Regions from separate parts of the Pseudoalteromonas sp. L1 genome, predicted to be linked through region 1. Evidence: predicted binding sites of a transcription regulator. Region 1 holds the regulator's gene; each other region holds the start of a gene.

Region 1 (3,804 bases):
ACCCACCAAGAGTGAATAACATCGTCAGAAGTCATCAAAAAGCGTACTTTTTTATTGATAGGAAGAACCAGCGGCTTGTCGACTTCAAGTAAGTAATTTGCTGTCTTTTCAGCTTGGTTATCTATTTGATCTTTTGGTGTCGATAAAATCGAGTAATAGGCAATATCTTCACCCATATATTCGTAATGCCATTTCCATTGAGAGCCCGTGACCTTAATGGTGATGTCCGCCTTAGAGGCATCTTCCATGGCGATTAAGGTTTTTGTGGCAGGCACAGCCATGGCAATTAAAATCACAAACGGAATGGCAGTCCAAAGAATTTCAACTTTTGTGCTTTCATGAAATTGGGCAGGCTTTACCCCTTTTGATTTTCTATGATGTATTAAAGCCCAAAACATCACCGCAAAAACGATGACGCCGATTACACAACAGATAATAAATATCGTCATGTGTAACTCATAAACATTATTACTTATATCAGTTACCCCTTTACGCATATTAAATTGACTATTTGCCAATGCTAACTGCGGTAGAGACACTAATATAAGCCACAAGGCATAACGCATTTTACCCATGTGACAGCTCCTTTAGATGCTATTGCAAGACGCAAAGCGAAAAGGCGTACAGCTAGGTGCCCATTCGTATTTTTATTGTTAAGAGCAAACACGTACCAACACGACAGAAATCTGATACAAGCTCATCGTTTAACACCACAGCACATTATTTTGTGTCTTTTTAGTAAAACGGTGTTAACACAATGTATTAACCAATTAGTTAAAAAATGAACAATAAGCAAGTTTTTAATCTAAGAAATGTTTATTTTGGTGCAAAAATAACAACTATAATCAGAGCGTTATTTGTAAAAAAAGGAGAAGAGCAAAAACTCAAAAAGAAAGGAAAACTGCGCTATACATGGACTCCCAGCAACGCTAAGGGGTCACAAATCGATGCTAAATAGGTAAAAAGCGGCGTCGCACCAAATTAAATCAGTTTGACGCACCATTTTGGAAACATCTTACTCAGTACAATACATCAAAACAAAAAACGAGCATGACTGAGAACACTAAAGTTACTTAAGTATATTAGCGTTACATCCAATCAGCATTACGAATAACGCCAACTGCCAATCCTTCAATATTGAAAGATTCGTGTTCGAGATCAACTTCAATCGGTGCAAACTCGTCATTTTCTGCATGTAGGAGGACTTTTCGACCTGCTTTTTCTAAGCGTTTTACAGTCACATCTTCATCAACACGCGCAACGACAACTTGACCATTTTCAGCCACTTGTGTTCTGTGTACTGCCAGTAAATCACCATCCATAATGCCTATATCTTTCATACTCATGCCATTAACACGTAGTAAAAAATCTGCAGCGGGCTTAAACAAAGATGGATCAACCTGACAATGGCTCTCTACATGTTCCTGCGCTAAAATTGGCTCACCTGCGGCAACACGACCAATTAAAGGGAGTCCTAGTTGTTCTGGCTCATCTTCTTCAACTAACTGAATACCACGACTCGCACCAGGCTTCATTTTTATCATACCTTTTTTAGCCAGCGCTTTAAGATGTTCTTCAGCAGCATTGGCACTTTTAAAACCAAGCGTTTGAGCTATTTCGGCACGAGTTGGCGGCATGCCCGTATCTTTAATAAATACTTTAATAAGTTCTAATATTTGCGATTGGCGTTTCGTTAATGGGCGCATACAACTGGTTTTCCATACAGTACATTTAACTGTGAGTATATACAGTTATCTGAAAATCGCAAATTTAAATTAGCCACCTCATTTTGCTACAAAACTAACATTGAACAGCACAGTTATATGCAATATGGTAGTAGCTTTAATTAGCTTGCTAAGGAAATACCATGAGCATTTGGCACCAGCCAATCACTTTAGAGCAATGCCAGCAATTTGCACAAGGCATTACAGGTGAAGGAACTTTAATGAAAACCATGGGCATTGAAATAACCGAAATTGGTGATGACTACCTAGTTGCCACCATGCCCGCTATACCAGCCCACCATAATCCAATGGGGATGGTACACGGAGGCGCAAATGTTGTGCTAGCTGAGACTGTGGCCAGTTATGCGGCAAATTTTGTTGTTGACTTCGAAAAGTTTTATTGTGTCGGCCAAGAGATAAATGCCAATCACCTCAAAGCATCACGCAAAGGCGTACTTACAGCAATTACACGCCCTATTCATCTAGGGAAAAGAACATCGGTTTGGGAAATTAAAATTAGTAATGCGGCAGGTGAACTGTGCTGCGTATCACGTATGACCGCAGCAGTGGTAGAACGAAGATAGCGAGCTTAGCTCTGAACCGGGTAGATGGTAATTTCGATCCCTGCGCCAATGGCTGAAATACGTAATAAGGTATCTGCGTGCAGGGCTTGATTAAAACATTTTGGCGAGTCACCTGACTCAAAACCAATATCAAATGTTCGTTTTGAACACGAAAGCCACTGTTTCAATGCATTGCGTGAACATGACTCAATTAATTCGCATAATTGATTAATTGCTTTATCTGGCGTGCTAATGTCAGCTGTTGCTTCAATACGAGCAAGTTGACGATATTCATCTTTGTCATAATGTAAGACCATGGCGTTTTTCTTTAAATCAGCCACCAGTGCACTTATATCGTGTTTTGATTCAAGCTCCAAGTCTACATTTAAAAATTGAATTTCCGACATACCTTCGTTTTACCCTCTATTAATAGCGATTGGAACTTTAACGCAGTTTTGTCTATATACCAAATCTAGAATACAGTTAATGCGACATTATGCCGCATTGGCAGCCTAATTTAAGCTTTTACAATAGCGCCTATACAAAAATAACAAGTGGTTTTCTATGAATAAACGTATGTTCAAATATGCCCGCAAAGTGCATAAATGGTTAGGTTACTTGCTCGCCATACAAATCTTTTTTTGGCTGCTGGGTGGCTTGGTAATGAGCGCCATTCCTCTTGAAAAAGTACATGGCAAACACTTAGCTAAACGCAGCCTCAGTAATCCATTTAAAGTACATGATTACATGGCATCAATTGATGCAATAACAACTCAGTTTGAGCAAATTAGTGATATAAAATACAGCCACTTACTCACAAAACCCACTATTGAAATTGCCACTTTAAACGGTACATTTACCTTTGATGGTATAACGGGTGAGGCAATGGCTAGGCCAAGTGAATCTGAGATTATTGAAAATGCTAAAGCACACCTACTCATTAGTGCAAAGACCTCTCAAGTACAGCTTTTAGCAAAAGGACCCAGAGAAATTGCATACAAAGCGAATGTTTGGCAAGTCAGCTTTGATGACTGGCTGACAACTACCCTGTATTTAGATAGCGCTACAGGTAAGGTCATTACAGTACGCAGCACTATTTGGCGTATTTTCGACTTTTTCTGGATGTTGCATATTATGGATTACGACGAGCGCGAGGACTTTAATAACCCCTTACTTATAAGCTTTGCAGCCACCAGCGTACTGTTTTGTCTTTCTGGCATTTTATTATTACTACAAAACCTACGTATAAAACGCCGTAAGTCAATTTCAATTATCAGTAAATAATCCTACCAGCATCGGCACCACTGTTTTGGTGCCTTGCTTATAACTTGTCGAAGTTTGAATTGTCCGGACTGATTATCTCGATAACAATCAAACTCTTTTTCTTTTAGAGCTATCACTCTACAATAGCAAATCCTGTAGTTCACACATGTGATGGATATGCGTTTATTTTTCTCTTTACTATTTTGCCTTGGGGTTTGTTTTTCTGCCTCTGCGGAGCAATTTTCTAGCTTTTC
Region 2 (3,804 bases), on a different contig from region 1:
TAAAAAGCATCCATCAGTTAGGGCATTCGGTAAGGTTTACTCAATCTTTGAACGTTCAGATCAGGTTGGCTCTTGCCAATTTTTAATTGATAGGAGTGAAGTTACTAAGTTCGAAGAAATAAGCATTAATACAGGACTCTCTCATGGCGCATTTTATGAGCCAAAAGATGAGTGGGTGTTACCCATTAAGAAATGGCTAAAGGATTAACGATGCCTAATATACTTTTTATTTTGATGTTCTGTATTTTTGGGACAAGCTTTACCGCTTGGGCTGAACCCTATACTCTGCCGCGCACTGATACAGTTTTGCTAAAAGATAAACATACAGAAAACGAATACCCCATTACTATCAAACTGCCACGTAACTATCAAAAACAAAGCCAGAAACGTTACCCTGTGGTTTATCTGTTAGACGCCAATTACAGTTTGCCCATAGCCTCAGGTGCTAGCCGTTTTATGATGAATTCAGGCTCCATTGAGGAAGTAATTCTTGTTGCCGTTGGTTATCAAAAGGGCATATCAGGGCTAAATAGCCGAATTCATGATTACACACCGTTTGTTGATAATACATGGAAACGTGCTACAGGGGGCGCAAAGCAACATTTAAATTACTTAAAACACACTGTTATTCCTTATATTAACACCCATTATCGAACTGGCACGCAAAAGACACTTGTCGGTAATTCATTAGGGGGCCTGTTTGCTGCTTATACCTTATTTACCGAGCCGACGCTTTTTTCAAGCTATATAATTGGCAGTCCATCAGTGTGGTTTAAAGAAAACTCAATATTAGCTATGGCTGTAAAACCAGCTGCCAACACAACAAAAGTTTACATTGCAGTGGGTGAGCTTGAAGAGAGTGAAGGTGAAAAAATGGTTTCTGGTACTAAACAATTAGTAGATAAAATTAATAAGCAAAGTGGCGAACACGTGATGACAAATTTATTTGTTATTCCACATGCCCACCACGCAACGGCTTTCCCTACAACGGCCAGTCAAGGTTTAGATTGGCTATATAAAAAGTGAATAGCCGTGATTTAAATTGCGTGACACTTTTTATATTTTTTGCCGCTACCACAAGGGCACTCGTCATTACGGCCAATTTTAATATCTGCAACGGGTGTTATATCACCATCAAGGTAACGCCATAGGCCATCTTCTTTAATAAAACGCGACTTTTCGTGTAACTCACAATACAAGTTTTGGTAAAAGTAATTTGCTTTAAATTCTACAAAACCTTCTTGCTCGTTATATTCAGTATCTAAAACGTTTAGCTTGGTAAAACGACAGCTATTTGCAAAATCTTTAATTTCGCGAACAGGGTTAGCGGCTTGCTGGCTTTGTGCATAGGTACTAAATACATATTTTGCATCTTTTAGCGCGTATGCACTAAAACGAGAACGCATAAGTTGCTCAGGGGTATCAGCTTGGCTTGCACCGGTATGAAAAGGCTGGCAGCAAAGCTCGTAAGTCGATTCGCTGCCACAAGGACAAAGGGGGTGTGTGAGTGATGTCATAACAACTTACCTAAAACTGTAAATTGTTATTTTAACAAGCCTATTGTGGCTGCGGTACTAAATTGTTTAATTGAGCGCTTTTTGTAAAGCAATAAAACTTAGCTGATGCCTGCTCAAGGTTTAAGTTCATCGAATCAAGTTGGTGGTTGTTTACAATATCTGTCCATGTGATAACAGCAGCAAAATTACCGTTATGTAATGCTGAGCTAAGTACGTACTCAAGGTTAACTAAATGCTTTTGTCTGATCACAAGTAGTTTGCTGGTATCAATCGAACACGAATCTAATAATGCTTTGCTAGGTACATGATCAGGGGCAATTAATAGTGTCCATGCATTTTGGCTATTGTAATGATGCAATACTTTTAATAACTCAAAGGTTGCTGATATTTCGTCTTCAATTTGAATTAAATTAACAGACGCTTTGTCGTTATCTTGTTGGTAGCTTTTAACTGTTCTTAATGTAATTGGCTGTAACATAACTTTCACTCACTGGTTGTTTATACAGTATGTGTATACAGTAGTTTATACAGTGTTTTTGCGCAAGTACTTTTTTGCTATTTTTTAACCAATAGTTCAGTTTTATTTTTATTAAAAATATTTAGTTGTTATTAAACATGTAGTTATGATTTTCTTTGAAGAGCTAAAAAGGTGAAAAATCTACCACTAAATTCATACAGTGTTTCGTACAGTACTGGATGAAATACTAAATTTTGCTTGTATACAGGTATTTTGCATAAAAAAGCCGGTATAAAACCGGCCTTTAACCTTTACTGTTTTACTACTTATCTAAGTAGGTATTTAAAAACTCAAGGTATGCGTTTGAGGCTTTAATACGGTTTTCCTTTTTAGTAAAACCATGGCCTTCATCATCAAATAACACATAGTCGACAGGCACACCATTTGCCTTCACAGCGGCAACAAGTTCATCGCTTTCAACTTGTAAAACGCGTGGGTCGTTAGCACCTTGGATCACCATTAATGGCTTAGTGATGTTTTTAGCGTGAAAGAGCGGCGAAATTGCACGGTGACGTTCGCCGTCTGTCGCGGGGTCGCCCATTTCATCATACAGCGCCTTTTTAAAACTCTCCCACCATGGTGGGATCGAGTTTAAGGTTCTAACCCAGTTTGTTACACCAAAGATATTAATACCTACTTTGAATTCTTCAGGTTCGAAAGCAAGTGCTGCAGCAGTCATGAAACCACCGTAACTCCCTCCCATGATGCCAATTTTGTCTGCATCAACCCAATCTAAGCTTTGCAGGTGTTTTTTACCATAAACGATATCTTGTAAATCGTCAGTGCCATGCTTTTTGTCATCTAAATGAAAGAAGGTTTTACCGTAACCTGAACTGCCACGGTTATTGACTGCAAAAATGGCATAACCATGATTGACTAGATGCTGCTGCATTGCACTATAACCTGTGCGGCTTTGTCCGCCTGGGCCGCCATGCACCCAAACCAAAGCTGGTACTTTGTTATTGCTGTTGGCTTGCTTAGGTTTGTATAAAACCCCTGGGATTTCTAAACCATCAAAGCTTTTAAAACGCACAATTGTACTTTCAACTAAGTCATTTTGATCAATCGCATCACTTAGTGTGTTAGTTAACTGTTTCGCTTTCGACTCACCGAGTTGCCACACAAATAAGTTGCTTGGCGAGGTATCTGAATTCAAGTAAAACGCCATGGTCTTTTCATCAGCAGAGAAGTTTACACCACGTAAATTACCAGCAGGCAGCGATGGCATAGCTATGCCTTTACCTGTGGTGGTATCGATTATCGACACCTTAGTGCTTGCGTCAGCATTAACACCACTTACTTGATAACGACCAGATTTAGAGAAGTAAATAAAGCTCACATCCCATTCATCTTTGAGGGCAGGGCTATGCTCGTCAGTCGTTAAATCATAGCGCCAAATTTCTGCAAACTCACCTTTGGCATCGGTTGAGTAATACAGTGATTTACTGTCTCTTGAGAAGGTTTCAGGAGAGTATTTGGCATCGTTGTCATGGCGAGTGATGAGTTCTGGTTTAAGCGTTTTTTTGCGAGTATCAAGAATGAATACATCGCTGTCTTTGTTAGAATTGTTTTTCGATAAAGCAATAAAACGGCCATCAGGGCTGATTGCACCGACATCAAGCCCCATAGTATTTTGATAAACAGGGGTCACTTCATAGCTGTTAGCATCAACGCGGTACAGATCCATAAACTTAGCGTCGCGTTGATTGCTGGTTATAAAGAAGTGTTTACCGTCTTCAGTAAAGCCAGCAAACCCTGCTCTAGTTTCTT
Region 3 (3,804 bases), on a different contig from region 1:
CGTGCTGCTGGACCTTCCCCAATCATAATATCGAGTTGATAATCTTCCATCGCAGGATAAAGGATTTCTTCGACTTGTGGGCTTAAACGATGTATTTCGTCAATAAAGAGTACGTCACCTTCTTCAAGGTTCGTTAACAATGCAGCTAAATCACCTGCTTTTTCAAGTACAGGACCAGATGTCGTTTTGATATTAACGTTCAATTCATTGGCAACAATATTTGCAAGTGTGGTTTTACCTAGACCTGGCGGGCCAAAAATCAATAAATGATCGAGCGCCTCACCACGATGACGAGCAGCTTCGATGAAAATTTCCATTTGTTGCTTAACATGTGGCTGACCTGTGTAATCGTTTAATAGTTTTGGTCGTATGGCTCGATCAACACTGTCTTCATTACTTTGCTCACTGGCATCTATTAAGCGATCTGCTTCAATCATGGTTTACTCACAACATCGATTTTAGAGCTTCTTTTATAAGAACCTCAGTCGTCATATCTGGTTTATTTACCGCTTTTACTGCTTTTTGCGCTTGCGGCAGTTTATAACCAAGGGCAATAAGTGCTGACACAGCATCATCTGCTGCGTTGTTGGCTACAAGCGTATCATTACTTGTAGGCTCAATAATGGCATTATCGCTAAATGGCGTGAATAAGTCATTACCCCAATCTTTTAGCCTATCTTTCATTTCAAGCACTAAACGCTCTGCTGTTTTTTTACCCACACCAGGGAGTTTAACAAGCGTTGTTGCATCTTCGTTATTTACACATGTCACAAACTGCTGTGCAGACATACCCGACAAAATAGCAAGACCCAACTTTGGACCCACACCATTGGCTTTTAGAAGCTCTCGAAATAACGCACGCTCTGTTTTGTTATTGAAACCAAATAACAACTGCGCATCTTCACGCACCACAAAGTGAGTGTATATAATAGCTTGCTCACCAACCGCTGGGAGGTCATAAAAGCAGGTCATCGGCATCTGTACTTCATAACCTACGCCGCTTACTTCAATTAAAATTTCAGGCGGCTGCTTTTCAACTAGCAAACCATTCAATCGGCCTATCATATTACTTCCTTAGTCGTCCTCTTACGGTCTTGCTCGCACTGCCCGCAAGTTTTATTAAATTTTGTTCTGAGTGAGCATGACAAATAGCAATAGCCAATGCATCAGCCGCATCGGCTTGTGGTGTGCCTGGTAATTTTAAAATATTTTTAACCATGTGCTGTACTTGTGATTTGTCGGCACCGCCATTGCCAACCACCGCTTGCTTTATTTGTCGTGCCGAATATTCAAATACCGGAAGTTCAGCCATAGATGCACCAACAATAGCCGCACCACGAGCTTGGCCTAATTTAAGAGCTGAATCTGGATTGTGAGCCATAAATACTTTTTCGATAGCAAAACTATCGGGCGAAAATTGCTCAACTAACTGACTGATCCCTTGATAAATCATTTTTAATCGCACAGGAAAATCATGTTCAGCTAGCTTAATACAACCACTCCCTAAATAAGTAAATTTAGCGCCTTGGTGTGCTATTACGCCATAACCTGTTAAACGTGAACCAGGATCAATTCCTAAAATAATTGCCAACTAACTGACCCATTTATTTTCTTTATTCAATAGCCTTAATAATGCCAGAGCACTGTATAAATTACCAGTAACCAATTGCAAAACATAAAAAAAGCCCGTATACACGGGCATTTTATAAACATTATTGAGCTTTATATCACCCTAGTGCACGCAGTAACCCTTGCGTATTTTTACGCATTGTTCGCGCAATCATCAAATAGCCTAAACTAGCTACAAAGACACCACCAACAACAGGGCCAATTAACCAAATATGAGGGTGTAATTTACCAGCAAGGTCAAACATTTGCTGTTGTACTATTAATAAAGCAATATCACTCACAACGGCAGCTACCCCACCCGCGGTTAAGCCTAGTAATAAAAACTCATACAAGGTGGCATTTTTAATAAGCCGTCCTTTTGCACCCAGTGTTCTTAATATAACAATCTCTTGCATTCGTTCACCCAAGCTCGCTTGCACCTGAGATATAAGTACTAAAGCACCACACACCACCACAATAGACAATACAAAACCAATCGCAAGAGATACCTGCTCTATGGTTGAACGGATCTGCTTAATAAAGCTTTCAACATCAATCACATTAACCGTTGGATATTGGCGCATCAGCTCATTAAATTCACGCTTTTGATGCGCTTTAACACTCACCGACGAAATATACGTTGCCGGAAAGCTCTCAAGTACATCTGGGCTTAAAATAATAAAGAAGTTTGGTTTTAATGTGGTCCAGTTAACTTTGCGTACACTGGTAATTTTTGCATCGAACGATTGCGCACCAATCAAAAACGTTAATGTATCACCTAGTTTTACATCAAGGCGTTCAAGCATAGACTCCTCAACCGAGGCCTCTGCGACTGAGCTTTGTGTAAACCACTGACCCTCTATTAACTCATTTTGAGCAGGTAAGTCTTCTCGCCAAGTAAGGTTTAATTCACGGCCGATACCTGAGCGTGCCTCTTCATCTTTTTTCTCGTTATCTTGCTGTGATACTTCACGCGCAACTAGCTCACCATTCACTGCATTAACACGACCTCGTACTATCGGGTAAAAATCAGAGGTGGGCATATCGCGCTCTGCTAAAAAAGAGGTAATGGGTTCAAGCTCTTGCTCTGTTATATTCACTAAAAACGAGTTTGGCGCATCGACCGGAAGCTGCGACTGCCAATCTGAAATCATGTCATTTTTAAGCACAATTAAAAACAACAATAACTTAATAGCAAGGGCAAAACTTATCAGCTGTACTGCATTAGCATTAGCACGTTTTTGAATTGAAGCAATCGCAAGCGACCAACTATTACCAGGGCTTAGTCCTAGTTTACGACCGCCTCCAAAAATGAGTTTGGATAAACCAAATAAAAGCGCAATCAGTACCGTTGTCGAGGTAAATAAGATAGCTGTGATCTTAATATTATTACTAAATAACCACATTAATAAAAACACAGTTAATGCCGACATTGCCAAGTGAACCTTGCTGACAAGCAAACGATCCCCCAAATTACGGCGTAGTACGCGAAGTGGCGGAATATCAAACAAATCTAGCAAGGGCTTAATCGAGAACATTACCGCGCAAATAACCCCTGTACCAATAGCAATCAACCAAGGTTTCATACTTGAAGCAGGTAGTGCTGTACCCATCGACTGTGCTAAATAATCACTGGCAATACTTTGCAGCGCAAAACCAACAACCAGCCCAACAACCACAGACATAAAGCAGACTAAGCTCAAATGTAGCAAGTAAATTTTACGGATTGTGGCACGACTGCCCCCCAACGTTTTCATCATCGCCACAGGGTCATATTGACGCTCGCAATAGCGTTTTGCAGATACAGCAATAGCCACCGCCGCTAATATTATCCCTAGTAAACCGGCTAATAATAAAAAGCTCTCAGCACGGTTTAGGCTATTCGCAATAGGCGATTGTCTATCTTTTACCCCATACCATTGCTGGTTTTCTTTCATTTGTGGTTTTAACCAATCATAGAACGTGTTTATGCTATCTTCATCACCGGCATAAAGCTGGCGATAAAAAACACGACTCCCAGGTTGAATAACTTGAGTGCTGGCAATATCATGCTGATTAATTAAAATACGCTGACTACTGGAAAAGACATTAAATGGCGCATCTGGCTCTTCAGCTACTACATGACTTGCCACAAAAGTAGCCGCACCTAACTCGACCTTGTCGCCAACCTGTATGTTTAATGCATAAAATACCGAC
Region 4 (3,804 bases), on a different contig from region 1:
ATCCTAAGACTAGGATAAATCGTAATAGAATTCTATTACTTGCGTCTAAATAATAGAAAAATTGTTAGCAAAGTGTTTATTGCGTCAAAGCCGCTACCCATCGGCTAGATTGGAGTTGGAGGGTAGAAGCATGATATAGTCGTGAGTGATATCGGTTTTTACCCCAATAATGTCTTAAAATTAAATGGCTTGCGAGTCATTATTCGGATTAAAAGCCAACATTAATCAATAATTGGAGGCTAATTTGGAAACAGGAATGATAATTTCGTTAGCATTGTACTTCATCGTAATGTTGGGGATTGGGCTTTATGCTTACAAACAATCAACAGATGATGTATCGGGATACATGCTAGGTGGTCGTAATCTATCACCAAGTGTCGCTGCGCTATCAGCAGGTGCATCAGATATGAGTGGTTGGTTACTGATGGGTCTGCCAGGTGCAATGTACTTGTTTGGTTTAAGTAAGGTATGGATCGCAATAGGTTTGGTACTTGGTGCTTGGGCAAACTATTTTCTCGTCGCACCACGTTTGCGCGTGTATACAGAGAAAGCGAATGATTCAATCACCATTCCAGACTATTTTGCAAATCGCTTCGATGATAATAAAAATATTCTGCGCGTAATTTCAGCTATTGTTATTATCGTATTTTTCACATTATACACCTCATCAGGGGTTGTTGCGGGTGGCAAGTTGTTCGAAAATTCATTCAACATGAGTTACGAGATGGGCTTGTATATCACAACGGGTGTGGTTGTTCTTTACACATTATTCGGTGGTTTTTTAGCAGTTAGTTTAACTGATTTTGTGCAAGGTTGTATCATGTTCGTGTCGCTGCTTGCAGTACCGATAGCGACCTATACTATGCTTGACCAGCCGTTTATGGATACGTTAGCTAATGCTCGCTATGACTTATTATTAAGCTCACCGAAAGAATCAGAAATTCATGCACTTAATATGATGGACTGGTTTGCAGGTGGCTCAACAATTGCCATCATCTCGGCAATGGCGTGGGGACTAGGTTATTTTGGTCAGCCACATATCATTGTACGCTTTATGTCTGTTCGCTCAGTGAAAGATATGCCGACCATGCGCCGTGTGGGTATGTCGTGGATGACATTATCGGCAATTGGTGCTGTGCTAACTGGTCTGTTTGGTGCCGCTTACATGCTGGAAAACCAAATGCCAATTGATGACAAAGAAACTATTTTCTTAGTGCTGTCTGAGCTTATTTTCCACCCACTGATTGCAGGCTTCTTACTTGCTGCTATTCTTGCGGCGATTATGAGTACTATTTCGTCGCAGCTATTGGTGTGTTCAAGCTCATTGACTGAGGATTTCTATAAAATATACCTCAACCGCAGTGCGTCTCAGAAAGAACTTGTTTTAGTTGGCCGAATTAGTGTTATTTTGGTTGCGCTGTTTGCTATCTACTTAGCTTATGACCGTAATAGTTCTATTCTTGACCTAGTCAGTAATGCATGGGCAGGTTTTGGTGCTGCATTTGGCCCACTTGTGTTATTCAGCCTTTACTGGAAACGTATGAACCTTCAGGGGGCTATAGCGGGTATGGTTGTGGGTGCTGCGACAGTTCTATTTTGGATTTATGCACCAGTTACGATTGATGGGCAAAAATTAAGTGCAATTATCTATGAGATAGTGCCTGGGTTTATTCTATCAAGTATTGCGATAGTCGCTGTGAGTTTAAGTACACCAGAACCTAAAGAAGAAATTACTAAATTATTTGATGACGTTGAGGCATCACTGTAGTTTTTAATTAGACACTTTTGATTAGATACAAAAAGGGCAACATAGAGTTGCCCTTTTTATTGGATTTTTATTTTTAACCTGCTGCTTTTTCTTTTATATCTGCAACATTGTCGGTGGCTGGTTTTGCTTTTTTAGGTTTTACAGGAGCCTCTTTAGCACCTTTCAAAACAGCCATAAATTGGTCTTTTTCTTTTGCCATCTCAAGTGCAAGAGATTCAATTTGTTGCTCACTTAGTGGTACGTCAACTTTCTCAAGCATCATTTCTAGTGATTCAGCAATGTCGAGCATCTTGTCATATGCGTCAGCTTCTTTTTTAGTAGTAAACGTCATTCGCTCGACTCCGTTTCTTTCTACAACATATTTAACAACAACAGCCATGATTTCTCCTGCATTTAAGCGTGGCATTTGTAGCGTAGCAACGCCACTTTGATTACTGTTTTTATATACAGTAATCGTTTGTGGCGGAATTTGCAAGTTTGATGAGTCTATTTTTTGTGGTGATTATTTGACATTGAGGTTGGTTTTAGGTTTATTTAATGATGTCACTATTATAGAAACGGTAGGGATGCAATAAGCGTTAGGTGACAATTAACTTAACTATCCATAATGGATATCACGGAGGAAAATATGAAACTATTATCAAGTCTCTTTCTATCAATAGGCTTAACTTTATTGCCCACTTTACCTATTAGTGCAGCTGAAGATAAAGGAGCTGTGCAAGTAAAACAGCAAAAGGTGAATATAAATAAAGCCAGTGTTGAGCAACTCACTTTGCTTCCTGGCGTGGGTGAGTCAAAAGCCAAAGCGATTATAGAACACCGAACTCAGCAGGGGCCTTTTAAATCATTAGAACAACTCAAAGATGTAAAAGGGATCGGTGAAAAGGTGTTCTCGCAGCTAGAAGGAAAAATTATTCTTTAAATAAGTAAACAGGGCGGTTATTCGCCCTGTTTAAACTCTTTAATTGCTACTTGTAAATGGGGGAGCGCAAACATGTTTTCAATCGGTGTTGTTATGAGTGGATAGCTCAGGCCAGCTAGTAGCAGCCAAGGCACAAGCGACCAGCCCTGAAAATAAGCTAAACCTAAAAACAGGGGCGCTAAAAAAACAAGTTTACATACAGATAAAATGATCTTCTGTATAGGACTTAAATGCGCAAGTGCAAGGGCAATAATTTGCTGACGTTGTCTTACTTTAAACTCTTTTAAAGCAGGAATTTGACTAGAAAAAAAATACAACATTACAACGACTTTTTAATTACTAAACGACTCGCTACAACAGCGATAAAAACAAGTGAATAGGCTGCAAAAATAACTTCCATCCACGCAGGCATACTCATTGACGCAAATTGCCAATCTATGTTTCCACAATCACCTGTTGCAGCAAAGAAGCTTGGGATCCATTCGTGCAGAGGCATAAAGCTTGGAAAGTTTGGTTCAAATGCACAGCTAAATGCAAACGGGTCTGTATTGTTTTGCATCGCGATGTGTTCTTTGGCAATAAAGTAGCCCCAAATTGAAGATATCCCCCAAGTAACAAATGCGATAAGTCTACATAGGGTGCTTTGTGGGTTGATTGCGCCGACAATACCTGCACCAAGAAGGCCAAGCATAGCAAAACGTTGGTAAATACACATTATGCAGGGCTCAAGTCCCATATTGTATTGAAAGAACAGCGCTGTTATTTCAAAAACAAATGCGGTTAAAGCGAGTAAAACCCAAGGTGTTCTTTTGCTTGCTAATTCAGCTAACCAATTCATGAAAGATCCAATTTTGAAGTGTTTTCAAGATTATGCTTAGGGAGTGCCTTGGGTGCAAGTGTCTGCGGTGAATATTCGTAACAAAAAGGAGCTTGCTAGCTCCTTTTGGTGTTACGACTAGTTTTTACGTTAAACGCTGACAGCTTGTAAAGACTCGCTTTGGTAGCAGCCTAGAATACGAATATATTGGGTGTGCTCTTTCAGCTCTTCGAGTGCTTGTTTGACATGTAAATCGTCAAGGTTAGCCTCTAAATCTACATAAAAAACCTCTTCCCA

What was found. The regulator LexA, encoded in region 1, represses DNA repair genes until DNA is damaged. The targets are predictions, from matches to a motif close to TACTGTATNNNNATACAGTA.
Region 2: a site for LexA is predicted at 2,019-2,038, ahead of L3V38_RS03025 (SulA-like leucine-rich domain-containing protein). Genes of this name have one in related genera too.
Region 3: a site for LexA is predicted at 1,642-1,661, ahead of ruvC (crossover junction endodeoxyribonuclease RuvC). Genes of this name have one in related genera too.
Region 4: a site for LexA is predicted at 2,201-2,220, ahead of L3V38_RS01535 (YebG family protein). Genes of this name have one in related genera too.

What each region holds. Positions count from the first base shown of each region.
Region 1 covers NZ_JAKKCT010000008.1:82,523-86,326, forward strand. Annotated here, with positions in the region: gene coxB (cytochrome c oxidase subunit II) at 1-575, opposite strand, end outside; gene lexA (transcriptional repressor LexA) at 1,089-1,706, opposite strand; gene L3V38_RS18835 (hotdog fold thioesterase) at 1,868-2,308, shown strand; gene L3V38_RS18840 (hypothetical protein) at 2,314-2,694, opposite strand; gene L3V38_RS18845 (hypothetical protein) at 2,852-3,571, shown strand; gene L3V38_RS18850 (endonuclease) at 3,728-3,804, shown strand, end outside.
Region 2 covers NZ_JAKKCT010000001.1:647,067-650,870, forward strand. Annotated here, with positions in the region: gene L3V38_RS03010 (alpha/beta hydrolase) at 1-208, shown strand, start outside; gene L3V38_RS03015 (alpha/beta hydrolase-fold protein) at 211-1,026, shown strand; gene L3V38_RS03020 (YchJ family protein) at 1,038-1,517, opposite strand; gene L3V38_RS03025 (SulA-like leucine-rich domain-containing protein) at 1,558-1,995, opposite strand; gene L3V38_RS03030 (S9 family peptidase) at 2,297-3,804, opposite strand, start outside.
Region 3 covers NZ_JAKKCT010000001.1:750,871-754,674, reverse strand. Annotated here, with positions in the region: gene ruvB (Holliday junction branch migration DNA helicase RuvB) at 1-437, opposite strand, end outside; gene ruvA (Holliday junction branch migration protein RuvA) at 445-1,065, opposite strand; gene ruvC (crossover junction endodeoxyribonuclease RuvC) at 1,067-1,591, opposite strand; gene L3V38_RS03535 (FtsX-like permease family protein) at 1,728-3,804, opposite strand, start outside.
Region 4 covers NZ_JAKKCT010000001.1:337,327-341,130, forward strand. Annotated here, with positions in the region: gene putP (sodium/proline symporter PutP) at 257-1,768, shown strand; gene L3V38_RS01535 (YebG family protein) at 1,842-2,147, opposite strand; gene L3V38_RS01540 (helix-hairpin-helix domain-containing protein) at 2,397-2,690, shown strand; gene L3V38_RS01545 (DUF6170 family protein) at 2,708-3,010, opposite strand; gene dsbB (disulfide bond formation protein DsbB) at 3,010-3,528, opposite strand; gene L3V38_RS01555 (chorismate mutase) at 3,658-3,804, opposite strand, start outside.